Regions from separate parts of the Virgibacillus salidurans genome, predicted to be linked through region 3. Evidence: riboswitches for the same ligand, from Rfam matches in the RefSeq annotation. Region 3 holds a riboswitch; each other region holds the start of a gene.
The links. A riboswitch is a leader RNA that binds a small molecule or an ion and turns the genes downstream of it on or off. The one in region 3 is predicted to bind S-adenosylmethionine.

Region 1: another riboswitch for S-adenosylmethionine. It lies ahead of KFZ58_RS17320 (PLP-dependent aspartate aminotransferase family protein); the one in region 3 lies ahead of KFZ58_RS18350 (5-methyltetrahydropteroyltriglutamate--homocysteine S-methyltransferase).
Region 2: another riboswitch for S-adenosylmethionine. It lies ahead of KFZ58_RS14720 (LLM class flavin-dependent oxidoreductase); the one in region 3 lies ahead of KFZ58_RS18350 (5-methyltetrahydropteroyltriglutamate--homocysteine S-methyltransferase).

Annotation. Positions count from the first base shown of each region.
Region 1 covers NZ_CP074373.1:3,478,283-3,482,655, forward strand. Annotated here, with positions in the region: gene rarD (EamA family transporter RarD) at 1-575, shown strand, start outside; gene KFZ58_RS17315 (nuclease-related domain-containing protein) at 1,253-2,104, opposite strand; SAM riboswitch class I at 2,316-2,432, shown strand; gene KFZ58_RS17320 (PLP-dependent aspartate aminotransferase family protein) at 2,550-4,274, shown strand.
Region 2 covers NZ_CP074373.1:2,882,871-2,887,243, reverse strand. Annotated here, with positions in the region: gene KFZ58_RS14725 (MDR family MFS transporter) at 190-1,599, shown strand; SAM riboswitch class I at 1,772-1,869, shown strand; partial or broken gene KFZ58_RS14720 (LLM class flavin-dependent oxidoreductase) at 2,075-3,450, shown strand; gene KFZ58_RS14715 (sodium:solute symporter family protein) at 3,594-4,373, shown strand, end outside.
Region 3 covers NZ_CP074373.1:3,679,768-3,684,140, reverse strand. Annotated here, with positions in the region: gene KFZ58_RS18365 (hypothetical protein) at 66-413, shown strand; gene KFZ58_RS18360 (pyridoxamine 5'-phosphate oxidase family protein) at 844-1,266, shown strand; gene KFZ58_RS18355 (D-glycero-alpha-D-manno-heptose-1,7-bisphosphate 7-phosphatase) at 1,367-1,888, shown strand; SAM riboswitch class I at 2,009-2,114, shown strand; partial or broken gene KFZ58_RS18350 (5-methyltetrahydropteroyltriglutamate--homocysteine S-methyltransferase) at 2,181-3,294, shown strand; gene metA (homoserine O-acetyltransferase MetA) at 3,353-4,261, shown strand; gene KFZ58_RS18340 (CBO0543 family protein) at 4,325-4,373, opposite strand, start outside.

The sequences.
Region 1 (4,373 bases), 200 kb from region 3:
ATCCACTTATCAGTATTTTACTGGGGATTATTGTGCTGAAAGAGAAAGTCACAAGAAAACAAGCGCTCTCCTTTATTCTTGCGGGTATCGGCGTCATCTACCTAACATTCAGTTTTGGTGTATTTCCATGGATTTCTATCATTCTAGCGCTTACTTTCGGGTTCTATGGTTTATTGAAAAAGAGGCTTGACGTTAGCGCCATGTTCGGCCTGACCATTGAAACCATGATCGTCACACCGATTGCCTGTCTTTATTTATTCGCCATTCCTGACAGTGCTTTTACACTGGAAAATCTGGTCTCACCTGTGAATTTTCTGTTAATCGGCGCAGGAATCGTGACCGCAGTTCCATTGCTGTTATTTGCAAGCGGAGCTAAGCTAATTCCGCTAGCGATGGTCGGCTTTCTGCAATATATTGCCCCAACGATCATGTTAATTCTCGGCGTATTTCTATACGAAGAACCCTTTACCAGCGGGCATGCTGTAGCATTTGTATTTATTTGGTCTGCTTTGTTTATTTATATGAGTTCAAGATATAAGCGGGGTGGTGCTAGGCGGGAGGCTCGTGAAAAATAAGTCATCTGTATGACTGGGGTTGGAAAAGGGGCAGGAATGAGCGTCATAAGAAGTTCATGGCGACAATAAATCAGGAAAAGATGTATTTGACGTCGACATGAACCTTTCATGACTACCGTGAATCCGAAAATGATACCTTTAACGTTGTCATGAGCTGTTCATGGCTACCGTGAATCCGAAAATATCCCCTTTGACGTCGTCATAAACCGTTCATGGCTACCGCGAACCCGAAAATATCCCCTTTGACGTCGTCATAACCCGTTCATGACTACCGCGAACCCGAAAATATCCCCTTTGACGTCGTCATAAACCGTTCATGGCTACCGCGAACCCGAAAATATCCCCTTTGACGTCGTCATAACCCGTTCATGGCTACCGTGAATCCGAAAATATCCCCTTTGACGTCGTCATAACCCGTTCATGGCTACCGCGAACCCGAAAATATCCCCTTTGACGTCGTCATAACCCGTTCATGACTACCGCGAACCCGAAAATATCCCCTTTGACGTCGTCATAACCCGTTCATGGCTACCGCGAACCCGAAAATATCCCCTTTGACGTCGTCATAACCCGTTCATGGCTACCGTAATCCTGAACATGTTCCCTAACGTTAACATGAACCGTTCATGGCTACCTTAAATCTAAGAAAAGGAGCTAAAGCGGTAGCCATAAAAGGTCTAATCGCCGCATTCAGCATAGTAGGAGTATTTTCCATGACCTATACGTATGAAATTTTTGTTCAATACTCTACTAATCGTTTTCTTTGATTTAATTTCGTTACACCAATCATGAATCACTGTAGTTGTTATTTTTTCATTAGGAAATAGCAATTGAAATTGACCTACATTCCTTAATATAGAAGCATCCGTGTCCTCTTCATGGCCACAGCTATCACAAACTATGTATCTATCTTTTACAGATAACAAAAAGGAATTACATGCAAGGCAGGTTATTCCCTTTTTCAGTTCAGCATAGTCATAATTGGGTATACGAGTGAATGGGGATTCATCTTCACTAAGCTTTACTAGCATTTCAGCAATTTTTATATTTTTATTTCCACCTGATGAACTTCTGCTTAATTGTCTTAGGAAACGATTGAGTTGACTGGGTAAAATAATAGGCACGTCTATAGATGCTTGGAATAATGTGAATTCGGGATTGATAAAAATGATGTGTGATTTGACTGGAAGGTTAACACCGTGATGTTGGAGTAATTGTCTGAGTAAGGATTCGCATCGCGTCAGTTGCAAGACGGGATCTTTAATTTCCTTTTTTGATTTTGTGTACCATCTTTCATTTTCAATAAAGAATTCCCCTTCGTAATTTTTCACATCAATAAGATGGATGAAATTTTCATAAATGATCAGTGTATCAATTTGAAAAAAAGTATTATTCCATTCAAGCAATAAATCATGTAATATGATTAGCCTGTCCGACAATCCCTCCAATCGTGCTGCAAATTTTTGTTCACCTTCATATCCCTTCTCAAGGATTACATAGTATTGCTTATCCGTATCTGATAGATGCATGCGCATATCTAAATATCGGAGGAGCTGCAATTCTCTCGATTCGGTAACCGTCATTTTCTACTTCCTCTCATTCTTTTTAAACTAATAGTATGAAAAAACACCCAATTTATCAAGTTTAATTGAATTCAATTAAATAAAAATTTATTCCCCAAAACGGTTGACATTCCATCCAAATTACCGTTATACTGTTCAGTAATTTAGAAAAATTAATCTCTTATCAAGAGTGGCGGAGGGATAGGCCCTTTGATGCCCGGCAACCTGAAGGCAACACAATTTGCCTTTTACGGTGCTAAATCCTACAGATCAACATTGGTCTGGAAGATAAGAGGAGGATCGTTTACATATACGCCCTCTTCTTAGGAAGGGGGTTATTTATTTATCCCCTCTTCCTCCCAGATACGTTAAAAAGCGGCACTACTGCCAAAAATCCAAGGAGGAATTATTCATGTCTAACTTTCAATTTCACAATCCGGAAACAGTATTACTTCACGGGGGCCAAGAACCGGATCCTGCAACTGGGTCAAGGGCTGTGCCAATCTACCAAACAACATCCTATGTATTTCGCGATACGGAACATGCGCAGAATTTATTTGGCCTAGCAGAACCAGGAAACATTTACAGCCGTATTATGAATCCGACTGTCGATGCTTTTGAGACTCGGATGGCACAACTTGAGGATGGAATCGGGGCTGTCGCAACATCATCCGGGATGGCAGCAATTACACTTTCCATTCTTAATATTGCTGGTTCAGGTGATGAGATCATCGCTGACAGTAATTTATATGGTGGAACGTACAATCTTTTTGCAAATACATTGCCTCGTTACGGTATCGATGTAAAATTCGTTGACGGCACGGATCCTGAAGCAATTCGAGGTGCTATTACAGATAAAACAAAGGCTGTCTTCGCTGAAATTATTACAAATCCAAGTCTGAATATATTTGATGTGGAAACGGTTGGCGAAATCGCACATGAAAACAATATTCCTTTAATCATTGACAATACGTTTGCCACGCCATATGGCACAAAACCACTAACATGGGGTGCAGATATTGTCGTCCACTCTGCGACAAAATGGATTGGTGGGCATGGTACAACAATCGGCGGTGTCGTTGTGGATGGTGGCCGATTTGATTGGGGCAACGGACGCTTCCCTGGTTTTACCGAGCCCGACGCAAGCTACAATGGCCTCCGCTATGTTGATCTGGGGCCAGCAGCCTATGCGACAAAATTACGTGTGCAGCTCCTGCGTGATATCGGTGCGTCCCTGAGTCCACAAAGTGCGTTCTTATTCCTTCAGGGGTTGGAGACATTGCATCTGCGTATTGAGCGTCATAATAAAAATGCCGAAGAGGTCGCAGCTTATTTACAAAAACATCCAGCTGTAGAATGGGTTAATTTCCCAGGGCTAGAAGAGCACCCATCCCATCAGCTTGCGAAAAAATATCTTGCTAAGGGATTCGGTTCTGTTATCACGTTTGGTATCAAAGGCGGCCGAGATGCCGGCAGAAAGTTAATTGATAATGTTACACTCTGGTCCCATGTTGCTAATGTCGGTGATGCAAAATCACTCATTATTCATCCAGCATCAACCACACATCAACAATTAAGCGCGGAGGACTTAGAAAAAAGCGGAACAACGGAAGAATTAGTCCGCCTATCGATTGGCATTGAGTCACCGAAAGATATTTTAGTCGATCTAGATCAAGCCATTGCCAAAGCTGTGGATCAGCCGCCACTTTTTGAAGCTACGGAAGAAGATGCTATAAAATGGCTGCTTACTTCCCCATTTGATCGTAAAGATGGAGGGGCTCGTAAAAAAGTAATTGCAACTGTGACTGATTCTGATAACAAACTTGATAAAAGCGGCAAGCAACTGGCAAAACTCGGATTCAGCGTTATCCCTATCAATGGTGAGTCGAAGCTGGAGGACATTCCTGAAGAAGTGGATGCCGTATGGGTGAACAACAAACAGCTACCGCAATCAACCATTGAGCAATTTATCAATAAACAGGGAAAAATATTGTTAGTGGAAGCACCGGATACGAATGATCAAACATTAGAAAATGCACGTGCTGCAGGGATTACCGTGATTACGAATAAAAATCCGTATGAAGAAGCGGTCCGTCTGAGGAATAACCGTAAAGTAGCGGATCCGTTGGAAGTGTAAGTTGTTGTAAATGCTTAGGGTGAGGTTTTTCTCTGGGGTTGATATTTCTGCCCTGAGGTTGATTCTTTCGCCCTGGGCGAAACTTCCTCCCCACAAGAA
Region 2 (4,373 bases), 800 kb from region 3:
TACATATAGCGTTTTAAACAACTTCTATGGAGTATAATTTCCTCTGCTATTTTCTTCATCCCTAAAATCAACTACAAAATACAATCCTACTGAAACTTTAAAATTGCCTTTTATGTTTTTGATATGATATATTGGGAAAATGTGATTTAATCTATGATTAGTTTTTATTGCAAGAAAAGGTGGTATATAATGGAAAATACAAAAACGTTTAATTGGAAAAAACAAATACCGCTTTTCGCGATATTATTATCAGGTGCTTTTATTACTATTTTGAATCAGACACTTCTTGGGACTGCGCTTCCGCCTATCATGGAAGACCTAAATTTAAGTGAGAGTACAGCGCAATGGTTGCAGTCTGTTTTCATGCTGGTAAACGGTATTATGATTCCAGTAACAGCTTTTTTAATAGATAAATTTTCAACACGTAAGCTGTTTCTGACTGCTATGGGATTGTTTACTATAGGAACTTTTATTGCAGCTATTTCACCAAATTTCTCATTCTTAATGGCTGGACGCGTTTTTCAAGCGGCAGGAGCTGGTATAATGATGCCGCTTATGCAGACAATCTTGTTCCTTACCTTTCCCGTACACAGAAGAGGTTCGGCGATGGGATTGTTCGGGCTTGTCATCGCATTTGCACCGGCAATTGGTCCGAGTCTAGCAGGCTTTCTTGTTGATCAATTCCCATGGCGCAGTGTTTTTTATGTTGTACTGCCCATTGCGATTATAGACATTATAGCGGCTTACTTCTTACTCAAAAATGTGACGGAACAGAAGAATCCGAGATTGGATATATTATCTGTTATCCTCTCAACCATTGGGTTCGGTGGGCTCCTGTACGGTTTCAGTGTCGCTGGAGACGCTGGATGGCTCAGCTATCAGGTAATCTTATCTATTGTTTTCGGGGCAATTTCTCTCTATTGGTTCATTACAAGACAATTGAAATTGAAAGAGCCGCTCCTCGAATTCAGGGTGTTTAAACATGGCACATTTACGCTAGCGACTGCTCTTGGGATGGTTGTCTTCGCTGCAATGATTGGAACAAATGTTATTTTGCCATTATACATGCAGAATATGGTTGGGTTCTCGGCACTCACATCCGGTCTTGTGTTGTTACCTGGAGCTATTATTATGGGATTTTCAAATCCGATTACCGGATATCTCTTTGATAGATTTGGAGGAAAGTGGCTTGCTCGCGGTGGTCTTTTACTATTATCACTGACCACTTTCGCGTTCACGGATTTATCTGCGGATACAAGCTTCGCATATCTAGCAAGCATGAATGGTATTCGAATGATTTCAATTGCAATGGTGATGATGCCAATGACAACCCTGGCCTTGAATCAGTTGCCTGACCATCTTATACCACATGGGACTGCGGTTAATAACACATTCCGCCAAGTCTCCGGGTCGATCGGTACTGCGGTTCTTGTCACCATCATGACGACAACTGCCATACAAGACGACACAGTGAATGGTATTATTCATGGTGTGAATGTTTCCTTTATCGTAGCGGCAATCACAGCAATCCTTGGATTCATACTTTCGTTTAAACTCAAAGAAGAAGTAAAACCGAGAGATCGTTCAACGGAAAGTTAAAATATTTACTGATATGGAAGATAATCTTAAACTAAGGGGCGCAATTCTGAAGTGAGAATTGTGCTCTTTTTAATTTAAGGCCATATTGTTGAAGAAAGTTTATCTAAATTTCCCACTTGACAGTTTTTCCTGTATCCGTTATGATATGTAGAAATCTTAAAAATTGAATATTTCCTTATCAAGAGTCGGGGGAGGAACTGGTCCTGTGATCCCGCAGCAACCGTTAACACGGTGCTAATTCCAGCAAGCATTTCGCTTGAAAGATGAGACGTGTTTAAATAAATTTTAACCTCTTCCTCATCGGTAGAGGTTTTTTTATTGGAAATTGGTGACAGCTGGATTTCTGCACGCGATACACGTATCTTTTAATCTGAGTAATTATATAAGGAAAGTTTGATTATTTTTAGGAGGTGAACTGTTTTATAACGGAGCACGAGGAGCCAAACTTAAAATCTATTAAAAAAGGAGTATTTACATTATGACAAAACAAATTCATTTGAACGGGTTTATCCAAAATTCACCTTCTCCGCATTCCATGGGGCTGTGGAAACATGAATTGGATCAGGGAACAAATCATAATAGTTTATCTTATTGGACAGAAACAGCTCAAATTTTAGAACGTGGGAAATTTGATGCGTTATTTATTGCCGATGTACTTGGAACATACAGTGTATATGGAAACAGCCATGATGCGGCTGCTCGGCATGCAGTTCAGCTTCCAGCGCATGATCCGTTAATCCCTATTTCGGCAATGGCAGCAGTCACTAAAAATTTGGGCTTTGCGCCGACGATTTCCGCTACATATGCACAACCCTATTCGCTAGCACGGCAGTTATCGACACTTGATCATTTAACCGGGGTAGGATTGCGTGGAATGTGGTGACATCGTATCTGGAAAGCGAAGCAGTTAATCTTGGCCTTAAGACCCGTCTACCCAAGGAACTCCGTTATGACCGTGCAGATGAGTTTCTGAACGTTGTCTATAAATTATGGGAACACAGCTGGGAGAACGATGCGGTTGTTTATGATAAAGAAAACGATACCTATGCAGATCCGGATAAAGTACATTTGATCGACCATGAAGGTGAATTTTTCAATGTTCCAGGCCCGCATTTGGTAGAACCGTCGCCTCAGCGCACCCCGGTACTTTTTCAAGCAGGAGCTTCTCCAAAGGGGAGAGATTTTGCTGCCAAACATGCTGAAGCTGTTTTTACAAAAAATCATTCACTGGAAGCTTTAAAAGCGTATGTTGCAGATATACGGAAGCGAACGGTGGAACAGGGGAGAAGACAGGAGGATGTATTTGTTTCTCAATTGATTCTACCAATTATCGGATCAACTGAAGAAGAGGCTAATATGAAATATGAAGATTTGATCAATCATATTAGCTTTGAGGGTACGGCTTCGCTTTTGTCAGGGCATACTGGGATTGATTTTTCCAAATATGATCCGGATCAGTACATTGAAGATATTGAGACAGAAGCAGTTCAGGGAAATTTGGATTTATATACAAAAGATCCGAATAAAAAGTGGACCTTACGAGAAGCTGTTAAAAATCATGGGCTTGGAAATGGTACCGTTAAATTTATTGGAACTCCGGAACAAATTGCAGATCGCATGGTGGAGTGGTCGAATGAAGGAGATGTGGATGGTTTTACGATTGCCCAAGCTTATTCACCGGGTACCTATCGTGAGTTTGTTGATCATGTAGTTCCTGAATTACAGAAACGTGGTGTCTACCGACAGGAATATGAAGGACAGACGTTAAGAGAAAATATGTTTGAAAAAGGAAGTGCTCACTTGCCGGATAACCATCCTGCGAAAAGGATTGGAACTGTTCAGACAAAATAATAATAAAATGAAGTTCTACCATTCGATAAGAAAATGGAGGAAATTATGTTTACAATTTATTGGATTGCCATCGTCATATGTTGGATTGTGGGATTGATAATATGGAATAAAATCTACCCGAAACAAAAAGGTGGGGGAAGTTGATGCTGGGTGATGATAATAATATATTAATATGGCTGATATTGGGAGCGTTGTTGGGATATTTTCTATTAACGACCTGGCTAGGAAAACGAGGTTCAGCCCATAGTAAGTCGATGAAAGGATTTGCTATCGCAAAAGGAAAGGTGAATCCCTGGATTGTCGGAATCAGTTTCGGGGCAAGCTATGCAAGTGCAAATCTATTTATCGGAGTTCCCGGGTGGGCTTATACCTATGGTGCACCGGTACTTTGGTATTCGCTGGGATGCTTTGGGGTCTCATGGATAGGGTTGCTTCTTTTTGCTAAAACCTTCTGGGAGCAGGGGCAAAAAAAGGAAGGCAGCCTCACCTTGCCGCAATGGCTAGGGATTCGATATCAAAGTAAAGCATTACAGGTAGTTGTTGCCTTACTCATTTTATTCAACATTTATTATATTGTTGCTCAAAATGTTGGCTTAGCAACCATGTTTGAAACAATCATAGGGATCCCGTACATGTGGGGAATTCTTATAGGGGTAACCATAACTGTCGTCTATGTTAGTTTGGGGGGCGCCTTTGCCCAGTTGATCACGGACGGAATACAAGGTACGGTCATGTCGGTCATTTCCGTCCTGTTGTTTATTTCGCTGTTTTGGTCCATCGGAGGGGGATGGAATGTTTTAGGTAACTTGCAAACGCAGATGGGCGCAATCGATGGAAGTATGTTAGGTCTAACTTCAGAGAACGGTCCGTTTCACAGTGTATTTGCTATTTTGAGCATCCAATGGCTGCTGTTTAGTTTTGCT
Region 3 (4,373 bases):
AATTGATTGATAGATTGGGTGTTTATGTATTATGATAGATACAACAATTTACGGGAGGGTTGCCAATGAATGCGTTAGAGGTATGGAACAAAATACAAAAGCGAGATTACGAGTTTGAGATACATACAGTACCCAGAAATCATCAGGAACCATTATGGTTTGCTGTAATTCCTGCAGACGACACCTTAATTATAAAACCCACCACATTTAAAAAACCAAGTGTGAATATATCGAAAAACAGAAAGATCAGTTTCAAAGAATTCGAGCGTGTCCATGTTTTTTATGATCGTTGGAGCAGCGGGGAACCAGGTGTGAGGAAAGAAGCATCCTATGTATCGAAAAATACAGCATATATTTTTGCATTGATTGAAAGGTTTGAGAAAAAGCATGGGGTCGGTTCTTCTGCTTCTTAAGGAGGCGGGAGAACCTGTCCACATGCTTTTTTAAGGAGGTTAAAAAATTTCAGTTACCGATTTAAAAGCTGCTCAAAAATGGTCTAAAATTCCTAAGGACATCCAGATGCAGCTTCTTAGCAATGTGTTTTGTGTCAACTGCATGGAAACTACTATCGTCGATTATGACATGCATAACGACAAGCATGGAATATTGCTTAAAGGAAAATGCAAAAAATGCGGGGAAGATGTTGCTAGACTTATTGAGGATAATTAAGAAAGGGTAATTTAATTTAGAGGTAATCGCTAACCTTAGGGAGAGCGGTCACCTTTTTTATTTTACAGTAATATACATTCCAAGCCACATCCATTTCTGAAGTCAGGAAAATGTTTATTTTTCAAGAGCAGAAGGAATACTATTTACACCAGCAACAAAAAGGAGTGTATAGTAATGAGTCAAACTGAGATCAAAGCAACCGTTGAAAAAATTCTAAAAAGCAGCTACGTTGGCCCGATGGCAACAGTGAAGAATAATAAGCCCCATACAAGGTACATGACGTTTTTCAATGAAGGATTGAAGCTCTATACGTTAACGAGCAAGGAAACGGATAAGGCGGAGGAAATTGAAGCGAATCCTTTCACGCATATTCTGCTCGGATACGATGGTGAAGGATTTGGTGATGATTATGTGGAATATCAAGGGAAGGTCTCCTTTAATAATTCAGAAGCACTGAAAAAGGAGCTGTGGAATGACACGATGAAAATTTATTTTGATGGCCCAGAGGACCCAGAACTTGTCTTGCTGGAGATTAATCCAACTGCCATCCGGGTTATGAATAAAAAAGGAGAAGCACCAAAGGAATTGGAATTCTAAGGATGAACTGGGACGGCTCTTCTGCTTTTTAGGAAGCAAAAGGGCTGCCCCGTGCTTCCCCGTTGATTTGTGCAAGTAACATATGGAAGAAGGTAATGTCATGAACATCGGCATGTTTCTTGACCGGGATGGTGTAATCAATGAGGTACTCACCAATCGGGTGAAATTCGTAAATAAGCCAAAGGACTTCCATTTGCTAAGTGGTGTAGGCGAAGCTGTAAGGCGGTTCAATGATTTGGGATTTAAGGTTTTCGTTGTAACGAATCAGGGGGGGATCGGGCTTGGCTATATGCAAGAAACTGCTTTAGAGGCAGTACATACAAAGATGAAAAAAGATTTAGCCGCATTTGGTGCAACCATCGATGACATCGCTTATTGCCCCCACAAGCCACATGCGAATTGTGCCTGCCGTAAGCCGAAGCCGCAAATGATTTTGGATTTTGCAGAAAAACATGATATTGATTTAGATCAAAGTTATATGGTAGGGGACCGCGAGCCGGATATTGAAGCAGGGAAGGAAGCGGGTGTTAGGACCATTCTTATTGGAAATAGGAAAGAAACACGAGCAGATGCAGACATGTTTTTTCCAGATCTTATTTCGGTTGCACAGTGGATAGGGTGACACACGTATGCATGCTACCCTTTGTCGTTAGTATTGTGAGGGTTGTCCATGCTTCCTTGCTTTTTATCTATAAAAATGCTACTATCGTTTGTATAGTAATTCAAATAATTCAGGTAACGATTCTTATTAAGAGAGGCTGAGGGACTAAGCCCAGTGACGCTTCAGCAACCTGTTATTATAACAAGGTGCTACTTCTAGCAAGTTGATGAAACTTGGAAGATAAGAAGATGATCGCATGATAGTGCCTCTTCTTAATCGAAGGGGCCTTTTTTGATTAAAGGAGCGGAATACCATGACAACAACAAAATTAGATAGCAAGGCACCATTCAAAGCAGACCATGTGGGTAGTTTTCTAAGACCGGAACGCCTTAAACAGGCAAGAGCCCAGAATGCAAATGGAGAAATTTCCGCCCAGCAGCTTCGTACTATTGAAGATGAAGAAATAAGCAAACTTGTCGAAAAGCAGAAGGAAGCAGGACTTACGTCGATAACCGACGGGGAATTTCGCCGTTCATGGTGGCATTTTGACTTTCTAGAAAATTTGGGTGGTGTGGAAGGATTCGAATCAAACACTGGATTGAAGTTTGATGGCATTGAAACAACTGCCCATGCGATTCGTGTAACAGGCAACGTTGATTTTAATGAAGATCATCCATTCCTAGATCATTTCAAGTTTTTGCGAGGAAAAGTAGGAGAGGATCATGTTGCCAAGCAGACCATTCCAAGCCCTAATATGCTCCTAGTTCGGGCGGAGATTGATAATGAAGTTTATGGTGATATTGAGGATTTGTTGAGGGATTTGACAAATGCCTATAAAAAAGCGATTCAGGCTTTTTATGATGCGGGATGCCGCTATTTACAGCTTGATGACACGTCATGGGCTTCCTTTTTATCGGAAGAGGGGGAACAATCGCTCCGCGCGGAAGGGTATGAGCCTGCCGAACTGCAAAAATTATGCAAACGCGCTATCAATGAATCCATCGCCGATCGTCCAGATGATCTTCTGGTTACCATGCATATTTGCCGGGGCAATTACCGTTCGTTATTTCAGTTCTGGTTCGTATGATAAGGCATCGGAAACGATATTTAATGGTCTGAATGTTGACGGGCTTTTTCTTGAATTTGACGACGGGCGTTCCGGTGGATTCGAACCGCTGAAACATGTGAACAGGGATGATCTGCATGTTGTTCTAGGTTTAGTTACATCCAAATTTGCTGAGCTGGAAAATAAAGCCCTTGTAAAAGAGCGAATTGCTGAAGCGGCTGGATATCTATCCTATGATAACCTATGTCTTAGCCCGCAATGTGGATTTGCTTCAACGGAAGAGGGTAATGATTTAACGGAAGATCAGCAATGGGATAAAATCCGCCATATTGTAGAAATTTCTGAAGAAGTGTGGCAATAAACAGGTGCGAGTTTTAACGTTGTTAATAGAATAAGTATGCAGGAGGGAGAGATGTCAGTTGCCAATAAACATACCGAAAGAATTGCCTGCAACGGAAGTATTAAAACAAGAGAAAATTTTTGTGATGGATGAAGATCGGGCAAGGATGCAAGACATTCGTCCACTTAATATAATCATCTTAAATTTAATGCCGGAAAAGGAAAGGACGGAGTTACAGCTCCTGCGTTTATTGGGGAATACGCCCCTGCAGGTAAATATCACGTTCTTAAGAATGCGGACACATGAATCGAAAACTGTAAGCAAATCCCATTTGGATACGTTCTACACAACCTTTGAAAACATCAAAGATCGCCGGTATGATGGAATGATTGTTACCGGAGCCCCAATTGAGCATCTGCCATTTGAAGATGTAAACTATTGGGGAGAATTAACAGAGATCATGGAATGGACAAAAGAGAATGTGACTTCTGTTTTGAACATTTGCTGGGGTGCCCAGGCCGCATTGTACTATCATTATGGGATTGGTAAATATGAGCTGCCGGAAAAATTATTCGGCGTTTATAATCATCTGGTGTCTGATCCCAAAATAAAGCTGGTTCGTGGATTTGATGAAATTTTCAACGCTCCACATTCCAGGTATACAACCGTTTCGATGGAAGAAATTCAAAATGATCCACGCCTGACCTTACTTTCTTCCTCAAGTGAGGCTGGTGCGTTTATTGTTATTTCCAACGATGAAAAACATATTATGATTACCGGTCATTTTGAATATGATGCTGAAACACTTGCTGAGGAATACACGCGGGATCACCAGAGGGGTCTGGATACAAGCATACCGGAGAACTATTTTCCAGGTAATGACCCAAACGAAAGACCACCGAATACATGGCGGTCGCACACGCATTTGCTTTTTTATAATTGGCTTAATTACTATGTATATCAGCAAACCCCTTATCAATGGGATTAGCCACGATAAGCGAGTGACTCAACGCAAGGCACGGGCAGTCACTCGCTTTTTCTATGAAAAACGCTAAAATCCTTTGTCCCCGACCGCCTTATCGGCCATCCATTTCACGAAA